3 regions of the Paenibacillus sp. P4_A7 genome follow, and region 3 is predicted to be linked to each of the others. Evidence: riboswitches for the same ligand, from Rfam matches in the RefSeq annotation. Region 3 holds a riboswitch; each other region holds the start of a gene.
The links. A riboswitch is a leader RNA that binds a small molecule or an ion and turns the genes downstream of it on or off. The one in region 3 is predicted to bind cyclic di-GMP.

Region 1: another riboswitch for cyclic di-GMP. It lies ahead of AC1DWN_RS09810 (SpaA isopeptide-forming pilin-related protein); the one in region 3 lies ahead of AC1DWN_RS00235 (S-layer homology domain-containing protein).
Region 2: another riboswitch for cyclic di-GMP. It lies ahead of AC1DWN_RS04660 (anti-repressor SinI family protein); the one in region 3 lies ahead of AC1DWN_RS00235 (S-layer homology domain-containing protein).

What each region holds. Positions count from the first base shown of each region.
Region 1 is NZ_JBFUHJ010000049.1:12,933-18,701, forward strand. It holds gene AC1DWN_RS09805 (IS4 family transposase) at 94-1,416, shown strand; gene AC1DWN_RS09810 (SpaA isopeptide-forming pilin-related protein) at 1,573-3,126, opposite strand; cyclic di-GMP riboswitch class II at 3,159-3,239, opposite strand; gene AC1DWN_RS09815 (hypothetical protein) at 3,494-3,955, shown strand; gene AC1DWN_RS09820 (ATP-dependent helicase ComFA) at 4,700-5,769, shown strand, end outside.
Region 2 is NZ_JBFUHJ010000016.1:42,462-48,230, reverse strand. It holds gene AC1DWN_RS04675 (hypothetical protein) at 143-475, shown strand; gene AC1DWN_RS04670 (hypothetical protein) at 504-776, shown strand; gene AC1DWN_RS04665 (GNAT family N-acetyltransferase) at 713-889, shown strand; cyclic di-GMP riboswitch class II at 1,373-1,455, shown strand; gene AC1DWN_RS04660 (anti-repressor SinI family protein) at 1,472-1,633, shown strand; gene AC1DWN_RS04655 (helix-turn-helix domain-containing protein) at 1,648-1,977, opposite strand; gene AC1DWN_RS04650 (hypothetical protein) at 2,809-2,988, shown strand; gene AC1DWN_RS04645 (cache domain-containing protein) at 3,273-5,531, shown strand; gene AC1DWN_RS04640 (extracellular solute-binding protein) at 5,528-5,769, shown strand, end outside.
Region 3 is NZ_JBFUHJ010000001.1:56,081-61,849, forward strand. It holds gene AC1DWN_RS00230 (RHS repeat-associated core domain-containing protein) at 1-1,886, opposite strand, end outside; gene AC1DWN_RS00235 (S-layer homology domain-containing protein) at 1,879-3,864, opposite strand; cyclic di-GMP riboswitch class I at 3,905-3,997, opposite strand; gene guaA (glutamine-hydrolyzing GMP synthase) at 4,488-5,769, opposite strand, start outside.

The DNA.
Region 1 (5,769 bases), on a different contig from region 3:
CCGCTCTTTTTTTGCGCGAAAATAAAAAAAGACTTGACAAGCAGTTGAAGATGTGTGGCGTAGCCCCTTGAAAAAAACGAGGAGGTTTCGCCAATGAATGAGTACGCGAATTCGCTAAAAGTAACGCTGACATCCCTCATACGAGAAATGTCATCCGCACCAGCACCCTATGTCAAAAATCCTGAAAAAGATTTTACCCGAAAGAAAAAGTTGCCTTTTGAAACGGTTATGCAACTCCTGATCTCAATGGGTGGCAACAGCCTATATAAAGAACTCTTGGAATCGCAAGGCTATGACGTAAACACGGCGACGACGTCTGCTTTTGTTCAGCAAAGGAATAAAATCCTGCCGTCTGCTGTGGAATTCTTGTTTCACGCATTTACAGAGTCGTATACGGATATCAAGGACTACCGGGGGTATCGATTACTTGCCATTGACGGTTCGGATTTAAATATCGCAACAGACCCTGCGGACAAGGACACCTATTTTCAAAGTCAACCGAACACAAAAGGCTTTAACCTCCTGCATTTGAATGCAGCCTATGACCTCTGCAACCGACTTTACCTGGATGCCATTGTCCAGCCACGAAGGTTGTGCAACGAGGGACGGGCGCTAGCGGCTATGGTCGATCGTTCCCCCATCAAAGGCAAAACCATTGTTACGGCCGATCGAGGTTATGAAAGTTACAACAATTTTGCGCATGTTGAGCGCAAAGGGTGGAACTACGTCATACGGGTCAAGGATTTGGATTCTAATGGCATTCTTTCGGGCTTGCGTTTGCCCTCTAGCGGGGAGTTTGATCGTGACATTCATCTGACACTCACCAAAAAGCAAACCAAAGAGGTCAAGGCTCATCCCGAGATATACAGGTTTGTCCCTTCCACGTCTACCTTTGATTTTTTGGATGTGCAGGAGAACTTGTTTTACCCGATTTCCTTTCGGGTTGTTCGTTTTGTCCTGCCGAATGGCGCTTATGAAACCGTCATTACAAATCTTTCTGCCACTGATTTTCCGCCGGATGAAATCAGATCCATTTATAACATGCGATGGGGCATTGAAACCTCGTTCAGGGCATTAAAGTACACCGTTGGTCTGACGAATTTTCACGCAAAGAAGCAAGAGTCCATCATCCAAGAGATTTTCGCAAGAATGATCATGTACAATTTCGCTGAAATGATGACCTCGCACGTCGTCATTTCACAAATGGATAAACAGCACCCCTACCAAGTCAACTTCACGGTCGCCGTTTACGTTTGTAGACATTTCCTGCGCTCATGGGATGATGAACCCCCGCCCGATGTTGAAGCGCTGATTCGAAAAAACATTTTGCCGATTCGACCCATTCGCCCAGGGCAGAAGAATACGCGCAAAATCCGTTCGAAATCAACAGTTAGCTTCGTTTACAGAGTAGCATAGTTCAGTTCACATGAACATTTTTTTAAGTGGATATTCCATCCGCTTTGTTTGCTGTTCGTTTTTTTCTTTGCTTGCAACAAAAAACAAACGGCACAGGGATTTTCCCATGCCGTTTTGTATTCCATTTTTATCCCCGGTCTTGTCTTTGAGCTTAACTTAATGACATTGCCCTATGAGGTAGTAAGGGAGAGGACTGCTTTCACCTGTTTTTGGCAATGTGCTTAGCGGAACCTCCTCATCATCGATTATCACAGTTGTATCATCAGTAGGTGGCTGTTCATTCTCATCCGTTGATCCTTTGACGACGGTTGTTGGTGATGGTGTAGGTGATGGATCAGTTGTAGCTGATGGAGTAGGTGTTGGTGAAGGTGTGCTCTCAGGTGTAGGCGATGGTGATGTTGTTGTCGTTGCCGTCGGTGTAGGCGATGGTGTTGTCGGTGGTGTCGTCGGCGGTGTCGTCGGTGGTGTTGTCGGCGGTGTRGTAGGTGGTGTTGTCGGCGGTGTCGTCGGCGGTGTCGTCGGTGGTGTTGTCGGTGGTGTTGTCGGTGGTGTTGTCGGTGGTGTTGTCGGTGGTGTTGTCGGTGGTGTCGTCGGTGGTGTTGTCGGCGGTGTTGTCGGCGGTGTTGTCGGCGGTGTTGTAGGTGGTGTTGTCTCTGTTGGACATGGTGTGTTATTGCTTGCTTTTGTTATATTCTTTTCACCCCATGAGACTTTCATATCAAAAGGGCCCTCAATGGCATTTGTTGTGAAAGATATGGATTTATTTTTCAGTACGGTACCGCTGCCGGATTGAAGAGTTCCGATAGCCGCCCATGAGAAAGGCACATCAATATTACTTTCATTTGTTACCGTCCATTCTCGTTGTCCTGAAGGATTGACACAGGCATTTTCTACATTGAGTTTAGGATTGTTGATGACAGTTTTATTCACTGATGAATCATTGGTGACTACAAATTGGGTGCCCTCGGGTAAATTTGTTGTAAAGCCTGGCAATGTAATTTCTTTTAGTTCATATGTGCCGACTGGTAATTTGATGAATTCTAGAATACCATCTTCATTAGTAATGCCTTTTGTGAAAAAGACACCGTTCTTCCATAGCTCAAAGGTAACCCCAGCATGAGGAAGAGATACTTCGGATTCCATATAGAGATATTTATTGATGGTAATCTCTCCACAGCTTCCTTGGTTAACGACTGCTGTCTTATATGAGTCTCCATGACCACCGGTTCCTAATTCCCTTTGTTCTGGTCCGCTATAAACGTCGATTTGGTACGGAGCACATTGGGGCAGGTTAATAGTAACCTCATGCTTTCCAGCTGTATTATATATTTGGGTTATGCCATCAAAAAATATTTGTTTTTCAAGGGGGTGCCCGTTAACGTCTGGAGTTATACCAATAGGGAAACCATACACAGAGAAACTAACTTGCACGCAAGGTTTTATTGTACTGAAATAGGCAGTAGCTGTTCCATCAATATTAATGACTATTCCATTGTCATCTTTATTGTTAGGGAGTTTGGTACCTTGAGGGTGCATTAGTATATCTGTGGATTTAACAGATGGATTTGAGCAGGCGTCGTTAGTATTATTTTGCTCATCGCCTGGAACAGATTCGTCCGCACCTGCTGCCATGACAAGCGAACTTAATGATATCGATAGTATAAGTAAAATAGCAAGCCCTAAAGATAACCTCTTCTTAAATCTTTTCACAATCTCACACTCCCCTTAGATTGGTGGTCGAGTTCTAAGAGGGCCGGTTACACTACTAGCTCCGTATAATCCAAGTGTCCAAATGTAGATTATACATCATCGCTTCCCTAGATATGAAGAATGTACGAAATCCATCTTCTCTCTGCTCCCTTAGCATACGTATATTACATATGCGTGAAGATGTAGTAAAATGATAACATATATTGTAAATTGCTCAAGAGGGTTTATTTGTCGCTTTTTGACTGAAAAAATTAGGTTATTTTTTTGAAGCGGAATAAGCAATTACACATTTTATTATCTTGTCCTTTTACAGGGGAACCACTGGGCGCCTTGTGGCATATAGTGTCACAAAGAGGAGGTGGCCTCGATGTTTGGACTTCTACTTTTGGTGATTGGATGTTATCTATTGGCTGCATTGACGGTGCATCTGGTTTATCGCATTCAGCAAGGACGACTGGAATCCAGTAAGCACTATGTATGGATTGCAGATAGTCGGCAAAAGAATATGGAATGGTATATGCGTTCATTGTTTTCTTTTTCGCGGAGAATGGGGAAGGACGTTCGATTGACGATCGTTGACAGTGGAGTATCCGAGGAAACGCTTGCGATAGTTGAACGATTGGCTAAGGAGAACAATAAAGTGAGGGTATACCCAAGGTTGGTGGAGCCTTTAGCTCAAAAAGAAGATGGTAAGCGCTCACACCTAACACGGACCGATGCTACACAATTGCTATGGTTGCTGCAGGCAGAAGGGTTTGTATCCAGTGCTGACCATGCGGTGCTTGTCGATCTTCATAATCCAGCAGATTTGTCGAAAATGCCGTTCTAGTATATACTATGCGGTAGTTAAATATTTGGAGTGAAGCACACTCAATGACGCCTTTGGCGTTGTTGGGTGTTTTTTTGCGTTTTGGGGGTGTGAGGGAGGGGTGGGTAGGTGAGGGACCGGGCGCCGGGATGTCTTTTGCTGGATTAGAATCGCAAAACACAAAACGCGTAGTACCACATACGAAACACAAAACACAAAACACATTAATTAGTGAGGTTACTCAATAAATTGTGAGACTAATCTCACTAATAGCAGTGGTTTGGGGTATTTATTTGGGTTTAGTGAGTCAAACCTCACTCCCCATGAGGAAAGTCTCATCGCCAGTGAGGTTTGCCTCACTAAATAATAATGGGAGAAATAGAAGCGTTGAGAATTGTGAGGGGAACCTCAAACTTATTGAGATAATCCTCACTAAAGAGAGGCTTTTGCTAAATAAGGGCTACTTTTAAGACAACAAATTGTGACTAGTGTGTTTTTAGTAGGAGTGGGCAGCAAAACTCGGCTTTTTGTGCATAAGTGGGTTGGCATGGTGACTGAGGCAGGTTGGATTGAAATGATATGTCTTTGGGGTTGTAATTAAACCTTTGAACCGAAGGAAAGTAGATTGGAACAAACGATAGCGATCGTCATTCAGGTAAAGGGCTGCGGAAGTGATGATTGATGAGCGTGACGAGGAGGCTTTTGTTCCAGCAGCCTTAGCAATGTCGAGAGGCTATGGAAACGTGAGGAAGTGGAGGTTCAAATATGAGGGCTCATGTGTATATTGTTGAGGTTAATGGAAATTGGTTAGCTAAGTTAACCATTTTTTCGGCAGTTGATCGACACTTTTGGATGGATGGCGACTTCGGAGAGGGAGGAAGATTGAATTCTGCAATAGCTGAGTCAGGTTGGTTGTGGCAGGAGGCATTGCCGCTGGGTATAGCGTACAGGGTGGTGGAACTTTGGGAAGAGCATTTAAAGAAGCACGATTCCAAAATTGGGATGAATCTTAGTAAGTCTGAGCTTAATGAGGCAACTAAAAAGCGGAGACCAATTGAGGCTCTTAATAGGTTGTACAAATGTGTAGAGGAAGCTAAGCGGGAGGCGGACACAGGAGTGGGCGATAAGAAAGGGGAGTTGTGGGAGAAGTTGTTTGGTAGGTGGAGGAATCAGAATGATGGATTTGCTGAGCGTGAGGGGAATAATTTAGTTGCTAAGGCGGAATGGTGGGGGCGGGTAAGAAATGTTAGCGAGCGTGGGGGAGCGGGAAATACGAGGAGTGCGGGCGAGCATGAGATAGTGATAAGTGGGAGGAGTGGAGACGAGCGAGGGGGAGTAGGAAATGCAAGGAGCGGCAGCGAGAATTGGGTGGCGGGAAGTTCGAGGAGCGGTAGTCAGCATGAGGGAGCAGGAAACGCGAATAGCGGAGGCGAGCATTGGAGTGTGGAAAGTGCGAGGAGCGGTAGCAAGCCAATCGGAGTCGGGGATGTAGGGAGTAGTAGTGAGCATGAGGGTGTCGGAAGAGCGATTAGCGATGCCGAGGCGGGGTGGCTTGCGGCAGCAGCGAAGCATGCTGCTAGGTTGCTCGAGGGGCGTGCGCTATTGCGAGGCGAAGTGCACGACTTGCTTGAGGGCGCTAGCCTGCCCGGTGCCGCAGGCAGTTGGAGCGGAGTGCTCCAGCTTGCTGCGCTGCTCCGGCGGGTGCGCCTGCGCGGATCGGTCGCCGCGGAAAGCGGGCGGTCGGGGGTGAGGAAGCGCCGAAGGCGCGAACGCAGCTGTTTGCGCTGCGGGAGTGGCGAGGCGTTGATGCTCCGCACGGCATGTGCCGCGTGCGG
Region 2 (5,769 bases), on a different contig from region 3:
CGTAACCGATACGCATCCGACTAGACGAATGGCCATTTCTTACTAACTTTATCATCGGTTCTTTTAGCGTCCTTTGCTTTTAAGTAACGGCGGTATGTCTTTAAAAGGGCGCCATAGTTCAATACAAAAAAGGAGAATAAACTTGGAGAGCAAATTAACTTCTAAACAACAAAAAAGACAGCAAGAGCGTGAAATTATTGACGAGTATCACAAACTGGTAACGGAACAAGCTCTGGAACCCCTGTATCAATCTTTTTTGGATTGGAAATCAGGGGTGTTTCCATATTTCGAACTTACTGAGAAAATCCATCTATTCCATAAGAAGAACCAGGAGATCTACAAGGACTTCGAGTACACAGGTCGTAAAGAACTCATTCTTCTTGCCAAAATGAAATTGGGCCGATTAACTGAGGATGATATTATAGAAAATAAATGGCTTCTGGAACGATGGGGATATGAGGACGAAAATGATTAGATGATTGTAATGGAGTTAGCCTTTCAGTATGGCTGTTGTTGAGAACAATTGGGAAGAAGCATTTGAACTATCAGTACACGAAAGTCAAAAATCTTTTGTTCCAAATATTGCAGAATCACTAGCGTTTGCTTTTATAGAACCTTGGGATGAGGCTTTAGACCCGTATGTTTTGTATGAAAATAATAAAATTATTGGTGCGTTTTATATTAGCTATACACCAAACAGTGATGATAATTATTGGATTGGTGGATTCAGATTGATAAGGTACTTCAAGGTAAAGGGTATGGAAAACAGTCTTTAAATAAAATTTTTGAATTTATAAAAGAAAAACACCGTAAATGTAGGGTTATATCTTTAACAGTAGAAAAAGAAAACAACAAGCTATCGATTTATATGAGAAGGCGGGGTTTATAAGCCAAAATCAAGAAAATAGCTATCAGCAACCTATATATTCGTCTTCTCAACTGGCAGGATAGTTGAAGAAGGGTAAGATCTATTTTTCTAAGTATTGAATACAGCTGTTATAAGTCCAAGAATTTTGAGTATAACCACATACGCTATAAATGAGGGGATGGTGGACAAGATGTTAAGATCATCTCACATCATTCTCTGCCGTAGCTTAAAGGCGATGTTCCTGCATCGCCCTTTTTTAATGTGAGTAAAATAAAGAAATCAGTCGAAAATACCATAATTGAAGTCCTCATGTTTGTTCAACGGGCAGGAAAGTTAAAAGAACTATCCCAAGTCAAGTGAATTAGTAAGACAAGTAAAAAAGCATTATGTGACCTTTACAACCATTTCGACAAAGAATGTAATAATCTATCATTTTTGTGAGACATGAAGCGATAACATGCGTAAAAGAGCTGATTTATAATAGATAAAGAAATCAAATGAAGCAGCAAAAGGGAGACGTTGAAATGCGATTAGTATCTGGGCACCTTAACCGCAAGGAGTCAGTGGTGCAACCGTCCCAGAATGAATGGGGGACATAGGATTATGGGACTTGTAAAATCAGAGGATAATCAGGACTTGGATTTGGAATGGGTAGCCCTAATAAAAAGCGCTCGATCAATGGGGTTTACGAAAGAAGACGTGCGTAAAGTTTTTCTGTGCCTTCAGGAAAGTGATAAGGATGACACTCAAGAAACGGCTGTTTAATAACAAATAAAACGTTATTCGCGCTTGATTTTCCACTTGTTAAATTCCAAAAATTCTTTAAACTGATCCTTGCTGACACCAGAGGCCACAGCCTCTCTTACCAATTCGGACCATTCATGTTCAAGATGATCAACCTTTTGCTCAGACTGGTCGATATTCAAAAATTCTTCAACTGTAACCTTCAATACAGCGCTTACCTTTTCGAGAAACTGAATCGAAGGATTTTGTTGAAGCCCTCGTTCAATGGAGCTTAAATAAGATTTCGCGACACCGGCTCTTTTGGAGAGTTCGGTCAGTGATAAGCCATTTCTCTTGCGTAGCATCTTAATACGTTCTCCGATCATTGCAACCCCCTCCTTCCTCACATCATTGTTGACTACTCTCTATTAAACGAACATTAAGAAACCGCTTGACACAATATAAGTGGATGATTCGAAATAGCAGAAAATATTTCTATGCTATATGATTCGTAGAGACCTGAGTGAATAAGGGTGCCACAGTGGTATTTTCATATTCTCTGTCAGAAGAAAATAAAGTCTTAGCCAAAAATTAAGTGTTAGACTGACGTGCTTCATTAAGCTAACGGGCAGGATAGCGTGGTGTTTAGGGGGTTCACTTTGTTAAACTGGAAGGATATTGAAACTCCCTAAACGAATTATTTAACGAGTACATTTGTTTGTTAATCAGTTACAGAATAACTCTTAAAGGTTGGGGATGTGAGAGTAAAGATATTGCAAATTACATGACAAGGAGCTACAACTTCATTTTCGAATATATACCTGAGAGCAATAATCGTTCGGGTTATTATTTTGGTCTCGTAGAAGAACTTCCTGGATGTCATGCTTTTGCTACAACAATGGCCAAAATGTTGAAAGAAATAGAAGTTGTCAAAAAAGAGTATTCGAATCACGGCTTAAAAACAAGGAATTTATACCCGGGCCTGACGATATGAGTCAACGCCGCCCATCCCATCTGAGAATTCAAATTAGGGGAGTGGGTATCGACACAACAGATGAATGATTTTGTCGTTATTAAATTAACGAGGAACGTTAGTTCCATAACAACAGGACGAGACAGCCAGCATAGAACGGCAGCCTCGTTGAGCTAACGGGCTGGATAACATGGAAGTATCTTGAATTAGTAATAAGCACTCATTTACTTTCGAGGTGACCAATATGGCAATTGGTGAATATCAATTTATTCTGTTTCCAATGGGGAACGTTTCGAATTTCTCGGAAGATGGTATAGAGTTTGTAGGACAAAATAAATTTAGTTTTTATCAAGCAGTAGAAGTGCTCGAAAAGTCAGCCCATATAAAGAATGACCCTACTTTGAAATCATGGAATTCTTTTTAAAGATGGATGTTATTTTCTTTTTTTTTGCTGCAAATATCGTCAGCCTTTCCGCTAACCGCGCAGTTTAAAAGAGAAAACATTTTGCGGTGCAAATATACGACGTTTTCGACCTTTGGTTATGAAACCAGTTTCTACAACAGAGGTTAGGTGTTACATAACCAATTAACCAGGTCCGTACGATTTTGATATATATTGACCCAGGCCTATATAAACGCGACACAAAATAATATAGTTATAAATGAAAACGAATACAAATCCGCACGGTGAATGGAGAAGGGAAAAACATGCGGCCATTGCTAACAAGAAATTACGTGCGCTTGTATCTGTGGATAGGCATCATATTCACCGTAGCTATTCTATTATTTTCTATATTCTTATCCAACCAATTTTCCAAGTACGCCGATAACCAAATGAATTTGTTCCATAAGAACAAATTGGCGCAGACCGCGAGCCGGACGGAATTCATTCTGGATAAATTGAAGTCCTACGGTTTGCACATGTACGACGATCCCGTTCTTCAGGAATGGTTTTCGGCAAAACGGTCGCCCATCACCGATATGGAACTGCTGAACACGATCACAGAATATATGTCGACGGAACCTTTTATTCAGAGGGTTTATTTAATCAGCCTGCTGGATCGCCGGGTCATGGATTCGCAGGAGGGCGTCATCCCCCTTGACCGCTTCGCGGACTCGGAAATCGTGGACAAAGTGAAGAAAAACCCTCCTTCGCTCCTGCAATTTTTCCGTCATGAAATCGAAGGCCAATCCCACATGTCGCTCATCCTTCCTTCCACGCCTGCGAAAAAGAACGAAAGCGGCTATTTGGTTCTGCTACTGGATAATCGCGCCGTGGAAGAGCAACTGCTGGAGAACAACGAAAACCTCGGCTCAAATATTTTCATTCTGGACGAATCAGGCCAAGTGATGCTGGGCCAACCGACATCTTCGGAGATGTTGACCGAATTGCGCAGGTTGATGGACAAATCGGAATCCGGCGTGCTCAAAATGGACGGAGGCCGGCTGCACGTTAACACCGCGCAAATCACGGCTCAGAACTGGACCCTGTACTCCTTGACGGAAATGAAAGTATTCCGGCGTTTGACCGTGGCGTTCCAGTACAAAATCATCGGCTATTCCTTGATTCTGCTCATTCCGCTGCTGCTGGCGGCGATCTGGAATTCCCAGAGGGCCGTACAGCCGTTCCGAAAACTGGCGGAGCAGCTGCAGCGTAAGCTGAAGGCGGGGGAAGATAACGGCCAGGAGATCTTCGGCGGCGGAGACGATTACGATATCCTGAAAAGCGGAATCGAACTTCTGTCCACGCGCATGGACCGGCTCAGCCAATCGATGAGAAGCCACCACAACCTGGTGAAGGACGAGTTCCTCCGGCAATGGCTTCTCCAGGGGAGAATGGATAATACGCTGAGGGACGCGCTTGTCCGCGAACCGGAACTTCTGCGGTATTCGGAAATTTTCCTCGTAGTTTGCAAGATGGACGATTACCCGAGCATTACCGAGAAATACGACTTCGCTTCGAGACAGTTGCTAAAATACGCGATGGGGAACATTGCCGCGGAATTGTTCGCCGAACAAGGCGGAGCCTTGGAAACCGTCGATATGGCGGGCGATCACGTCGTATTCCTGCTCGGGACGAATCAGGATATACCATCGATCAAGTCCACGCTGAAATCCATAAAGCAGCAGATCAAAACCCATCAGAGGCTCCAGGTGACGATCGCCATGACGGGCAGGCAGCGGATCCATGACGACCTGCGTTCCGTCTACGATTTCGCGCTGGAACTCTGCCTGCTCAAATTCATCAGCGGCGAAGATAAAACTTACACGGAAGAGGATTACGAGGTTTACCTGGAAATGCAGCTGCCCTACTCCGAACTGAAGGGCCTAGACAGGCTTCCCGCGCTCATCAAGTCCGGCAAAAAGGACCAGGTGGCCGGGTTGCTGCAGGACTTGTTCACGCAAATGAAGGCCCTGAAATATTCGGAATCCAAAATCCAGCTGACGGTCCTGTTATTCTCGCTCGTCAAAGAGTTCAACAGCCTCTCCTCCCTGCAGGACGTAGAAGGCATTGGAATACAGCTCGACCGGTTCACGACCCTGGACGATCTGCACCGCTGGCTGAAGCAGGAGCTGTTCGCAGTCATCGACCAGCTCTCCAACCGTCATAACCTGAACCGGAGAGACAAGCTTGCGGAAGAAATGGTCAACTATATTCATTACCATTTCCAGGACCCGAACCTGTCGCCCGAAGATATCGCCAAACACATCTCCCTGTCGGTCAAGTACGCGAGGCAGCTTTTCCAGGACATGCAGAATCAATCGCTCTCCCAATATCTGTTGAATTTCCGGATCGAAAAAGTAAGGGAGCTGTTGGTTCAGACGGCGATGTCTGTGGAAGATATCGCGGCGAGATCCGGTTTTCTAACCCGGAGCCACTTTTTTACCGCGTTTAAGAAAGCGACGGGCATGACGCCGAATCAGTACCGGCAGCAAAATACGGCAAGATGGGGGGAAGGAAGTTGACCGGACGGAGCGTATGGTGGTTGTTGGCCGTCTTTCTCGTTTTAACCGGCACGGCGGGATGTTCCTCGAGTCCGGTCCCGGGCAGCGGAGATCGTTTCGTAACGCTTAAGATTCTCCTCCCGGGAGAACGCTCGCCCGACTTCGACCTCGTGATCGCGGAGGCCGAGAAAAGGCTGAAGGCCGAATCGTTCCCGATCATGCTCAATTTCGAGTTCGTTCCATGGCAGGATTTCGGCAG
Region 3 (5,769 bases):
GCATCCGTCGTCACGGTCTGCATCTGTTCGGGGTCATATTCGATGCTACCCCAGATGCCCGCGAAATCCCGCTGGCGCACGACTCTGTCCTGCTCATCGTATTCATTAATGAGCGCGACCGTTTCATTCGGATTTTGTATTCCGGTTATGTGGTGCTCATCATCATATTCATATGCAATCTTTGCCCCATCCGGGAGAATCATCGCCGTTAAATCATGATTAACGGCATCATATTCATAGGCCGCATAGCGTCCGGAATGATCGGTCACCCGTGAGACTTTCCCTCCGTTGCCATAAGTGAACGTCAGCTTTGCGCCATTCGTCTCTACATCAGTAAGCAGGCTTCCCAAATAAGTAAGCTGAATCCTATTACCGTTTGGATCTTCAATCCGGTACAACAGTCCGTCTTTACGATAGGTGTAGGACCATCTCTGCGGTGTTTGCTGGATGTAAGTACCATCCTGATTTTTTACAAGTGTATCGTATATGCCGTTTTGCCCTGCGTACTGCCCATTTCCTACTGACTCAAAAAGATGGCTTGCACCCTCCGGCGATACCGCATAGATGATACCGTTCTCCCGGAACTCCAATCTTCCCTCATAAGAATGATGCCAACCTACGCCAAAGTCACCGTCATAGCTGTCTCTGCTATGATACGTCAGCGTAAGGTCAAGCGGCAAGACTGCCTGAACGCTCAGATTCGAATGGCTGAACACGAAGTCCCCTGTTGCCAGGTTGATAGGGTCGAACGCTTTTGGAATCGGATATCCATTGCGATTTTTAAATTCATCATGAATTCGATCGTCGTCTTCCCTGCCAATCTCACCGGCTTGCCGCGGGTTCATGATCAGCAGGTTAACACCTTCATCGATCTTGCCATAGCAAACTTGATCGTTGCAATCCTCTACAGGAAATCCGTTGAAGCTGGCTATTTGGCCGATTTTCTCAACGATAGCTTCTTTCTCAATCACATTGTAATAATAGCTGGCCACAACCGCCCAGTTAATATTCCATGCTGGAGCCTTATACCTCAGCACCTTCAGCGCTTCCGATTTGACCGATTGCTTCCCGTCGAAACTTCTCGTTGCGATGGCTTGAATTTCAGCGATTTCATACGCGGGGAGCTTTACCTTGACTTCCCATTCACCAACATAGTCCTCTGGCTGGTTATCTGTCCGTTCGGGGAAAGGGAAATCCTTGAAGTAGGATGCATTAACCGGTATGGCCAGTGCCCATTTCGATTCTCTTGGATTAACTTTAATTCCCTTTACAAGTGATTCAATGACTCCGTCATCGACGGTTGTATCGTTGCCCACTCTTCGGATTCGATTCATTTTGAGTTCAACCGTGGTACCGATCTCCGCAATTCCTCTAATCGTATACTCTTCGCTTCCCTTAATGGGCACGATCTCCAGCCCCTTGGGCTGCGGAGGCACCGGATTTATGATTTGCACTTCGCCCGAATTGCCGTAATTGGGAAACTTTGTCGGCGTGACCCGAATATCATAGCTGCCTTCTTCGACCGGCTCACCGTTCACTTGCCCATCCCAGGTATAAATATTGTTCGTTTCGGTTGGATACTTACCCGTGTCTAACGTGGCTATGACGGAGCCGCTGCGCTCCAGTCGGATCTCTGTATCATGTTCATCCTGCGTTTCACTATTCTGATCCGGATCATCGAATCTGAAATTCACCTGTGTCTGTCCTTTATATACCGAGCTGAGCGATTTAGGATTGATCTGCAGCAATGTATCCGCATGTGCACGCGGCAAATTCGCATTCGGCAGCATTGGAAGCCCCGTCAATAGCACGATAGACGCAAGCATAGACTTCCCGATTTGACCCCATCTCCGTTTCATACGTTTACTCTTGATCTCCTTACTCATTCACGATCTCTCCTTTCATCGCCAGCCACCTGTAGATGACCACCGCAGCTTCAGCACGCGTGCTCGTTCCGCCGGGATTCAACCGGCTCCCATTCCCCTGTACGATACCGCTCTTGATCGCAGCTTCAACAGACGGCTTAGCCCATGAACTCACGCGGCTAGAATCGGTGTAACCCGAGAGCTCATCTGTTGCTTCTTCCTTCTGCAAACGAGCAGCATTAACCAGCATGACCATCATTTGTTCGCGGGTAATGACGGCACTCGGCTTGAATAGACTGCCTTCAAAGCCTTTAACCCATCCCGCGGCGGCTGCCTGCTCAATCCACGGAGAGGCCCAATGTGTATCCGGCACGTCACGGAACGATCCGGCATCTGCTTGTCCGGACTTCAACCCTGCCGCCTCGACCAGCATCTTGGCGAACTCGGCGCGTGTTACAGATTGCTTGGGTTCAAAGTTCCCCGTCTGCATCCCATCCACGATCCATCTGGAAGCCAGTACTTCCACTTCCGATTGCGCCCAGTGGCCGTTCATATCTTTAAAAGAAGGGGAATAGGTAAAGAGAGCGTATAAGCCCGGAGTCATTACACTAGCGCGGACAGTGCGCCATGCCGAATCGACCGTTCCCCCTGCATAAACCCATTTACGATCGGATTCCACATAACGGTAAATACCTGTCCGATTGGCTGAATCAACTGTCTCGAAGGCGTGTTCCAATTCGAAGGTCAACGTGGCTGGCTTCTTTAGCTCCGATTCAGTCGTCCACTTCCAGCCGATACCCGCCCAAGTCATGCCCTGGGCCGGTTTACCATTGAACAGGGCCGTTTCCATGCTTTCCTCCAATACGATCCGGGTATCCGCTTCGAAGGTTCCTTGTTCAAACTTCAACGATGCCTCTTGATTGGACGACACGATACCGCCGTCTGAACCGATGACAGTCCCTTCCTGATTCGGAATGACGTCTGGGTTCGATGGATTGGCTTCCGTTTGGATGATGGTACGTTCCGCCAGTTTCCCATTGTTGACAAGGGCAAGTTCTTGCCCATTAAATCCGATGAATTGCGAAGGCTTGGTCACGCCTAAGGAGTAAATAGAACCACTAGTCAAGTCTGCACCCTTCATGACTGCCGAGCTCCCGGATGCTTCCAACCAGATGGCCGTCCCGTTCGAGATACTCATTTCGCTATATTCGACGCTCGGCTTGGCCGGTAAGGTCAGATCGACAGGCCGCGGATCGTTATCACCTAGATCAATGAACGTGTATTTTCCGAGGTTATCTAAATCTTTCTGCTTCCACAAAATCTCTTCACCATTGAAGACAAATCGCTCCACGTACTGGGAATACGGCAAGTCTAGAATTTTCTTATGCGTTTGAGACGAAATCGTATATTCATACAAGCCTCCATCCGAATACCCTTTATAGATGATGCGTCCGTTTCCGACGACCGGATCCCTTCCGCCTCCCAAGTCTGTCAACACGCCGGTCTCCATGTCGTATTGATGCATCTCATATTTTGGATTGGTCTGCCAGACAATATTGTTCCCGTCGATGGAAGGAATTCGGTGCTGGCCGATCGTATTATTCAGCTTCGTCTCTGTTTTCGTGCTCAAATTATAGCTGTAAATATCCCAGTTCAAGTTCCCGACACCTTCGTTTTGATCCCTCTTATCTGCCCATACGAGAACGACCTCCCCCTGCCTGTTGATACCAATAGCAGGTGAATCAGTCGGTTTCCCATGATTAGTGATGGCCGTCGTTTGCCCGGTTTTCGTATTGCCATAATAAACCCGATTACGATCACGCCATACGACATGCTCCCCCTTTAGACGTACGGAACCGCCGGTTATGTCGAAGGAAGATGTCTCATCCTTATACGTGTACACGGTCTCCGCATAAGCTTCTTGCCCTGATGGCAGCAGCAATCCCCCCAACAATCCCAACATAATGAGACATTTAAACGCTTTCCACTTTCTGCTCATCCTAATTTTCCTCCCCTGAAAAATAAATAGACCAAGCCCTTTAAGCAACCCGGCTGTCAGATCATGAACATACATGACGTAAGACCCGTGGCTTTGCGTCCCCGACTTTCGTACGGGTTTGCCTTTTATTAATGCTTGGTTAGTTCAAATCTACTATTTTAATGACTTACATAGTTCTTTCCGTCTATGCCCAACCAGAATTATACATAGAGTTACAAAATGTGACAATCATTATTTTGGAACTAGAGTAATATGCCGTCTCACTAACAAAACATCTGCTCATGTAATTGATCACCTTGAGCCTTGTCCCTATGCTGAATATAGTATAGTAATCAGAGGCGCTAAGGGTCCCAAAATCGATGAACAGCCCTTTACTGTTTTACAGTAAAGGGCTGGAATAGTTAGCTTCCGAATCGAGTAAAAACAACTTTTTGAATGTATCTCAATCATACTTTATAATCCAAAATACATATGTAAGAAAATACAAATAAAACGCCTTCCCGATTCGGCTGTTAAGCCGGTGGAAAGGCGTTTTTGAGTTTGAAGTACATTATGCATGGTACGCATGTAGTACAAGCTTGGCAAGTCATGCGTGGTAAGGATGCAGTACGAGTTTTATGCGGTTATTCCCACTCGATGGTAGCTGGCGGCTTGGACGTAACATCGTAGACGATACGGTTAACGTTGTCTACTTCGTTTACGATACGAACCGAAATTTTCTCAAGCACATCCCACGGGATACGTGCCCAGTCAGCTGTCATACCGTCGATTGAAGTTACGGCACGGATGCCGACAGTGTATGAGTAAGTACGAGCATCGCCCATTACTCCTACGCTCTTCATGTTCGGAAGCGCTGTAAAGTACTGCCAAATTTCACGGTCAAGACCGGCTTTAGCAATTTCTTCATGAAGGATAGCATCGGACTCGCGCACGATGTGAAGCTTGTCCTCTGTTACTTCGCCAAGAACACGGATAGCAAGACCCGGGCCTGGGAAAGGCTGACGCCATACTATCGCTGCAGGCAAGCCGCACTCTTCGCCGACTTTACGAACCTCGTCTTTGAATAATGCTTTAAGTGGCTCAACGAGCTTGAACTTAATGTCTTCAGGCAAGCCGCCGACATTATGATGCGATTTAATGGTTTGTGCTGTAGCAGTGCCGCTCTCAACGATATCTGTATACAGCGTACCTTGTGCCAAAAATTCAAAGTTTTCGAATTTATCGGATTCTTCTTGGAACACGTAAATGAACTCGTTGCCGATAATTTTACGTTTTTGCTCGGGATCATCTACACCCTTAAGCTTGCTCATGAAGCGTTCGCGCGCATCGATTTTGACAACCTTCATATCGAATTTGCCAACGAATGTATCCATTACGCTGTCCGCTTCGCCTTTGCGAAGAAGATTATGGTCGATGAACATACAAGTAAGCTGATCGCCAATCGCTTTGTGTAGAAGGATCGCTACAACTGAAGAATCTACGCCCCCAGAAAGCGCGCATAGTACTTTTTTGTCGCCAACTTCATTACGAATATCACGGATCGCATCTTCGATGAACGACTCCATCGTCCAATTGCCGTCGCAATCACAAATGTTGTAAAGGAAGTTCCGAATCATTTCGTTACCGAATTCAGAGTGACGCACTTCCGGGTGGAATTGTACGGCGTAGAACTTACGCTCCATATCACTCATTGCTGCTACTGGAGCATGCTCCGTGCTAGCTGTAACTTGGAAACCCTCAGGCAGTTCAACTACGTGGTCACCATGACTCATCCATACGGTTTGAACCTTGTCGAGACCAAACGATATATGATTATCGTCTACAAATTCTACTTCCGCTTTACCGTATTCACGTTTACCAGCGCGCTCAACTTTACCTTTCAGTTGAAACGACATGAGCTGCATA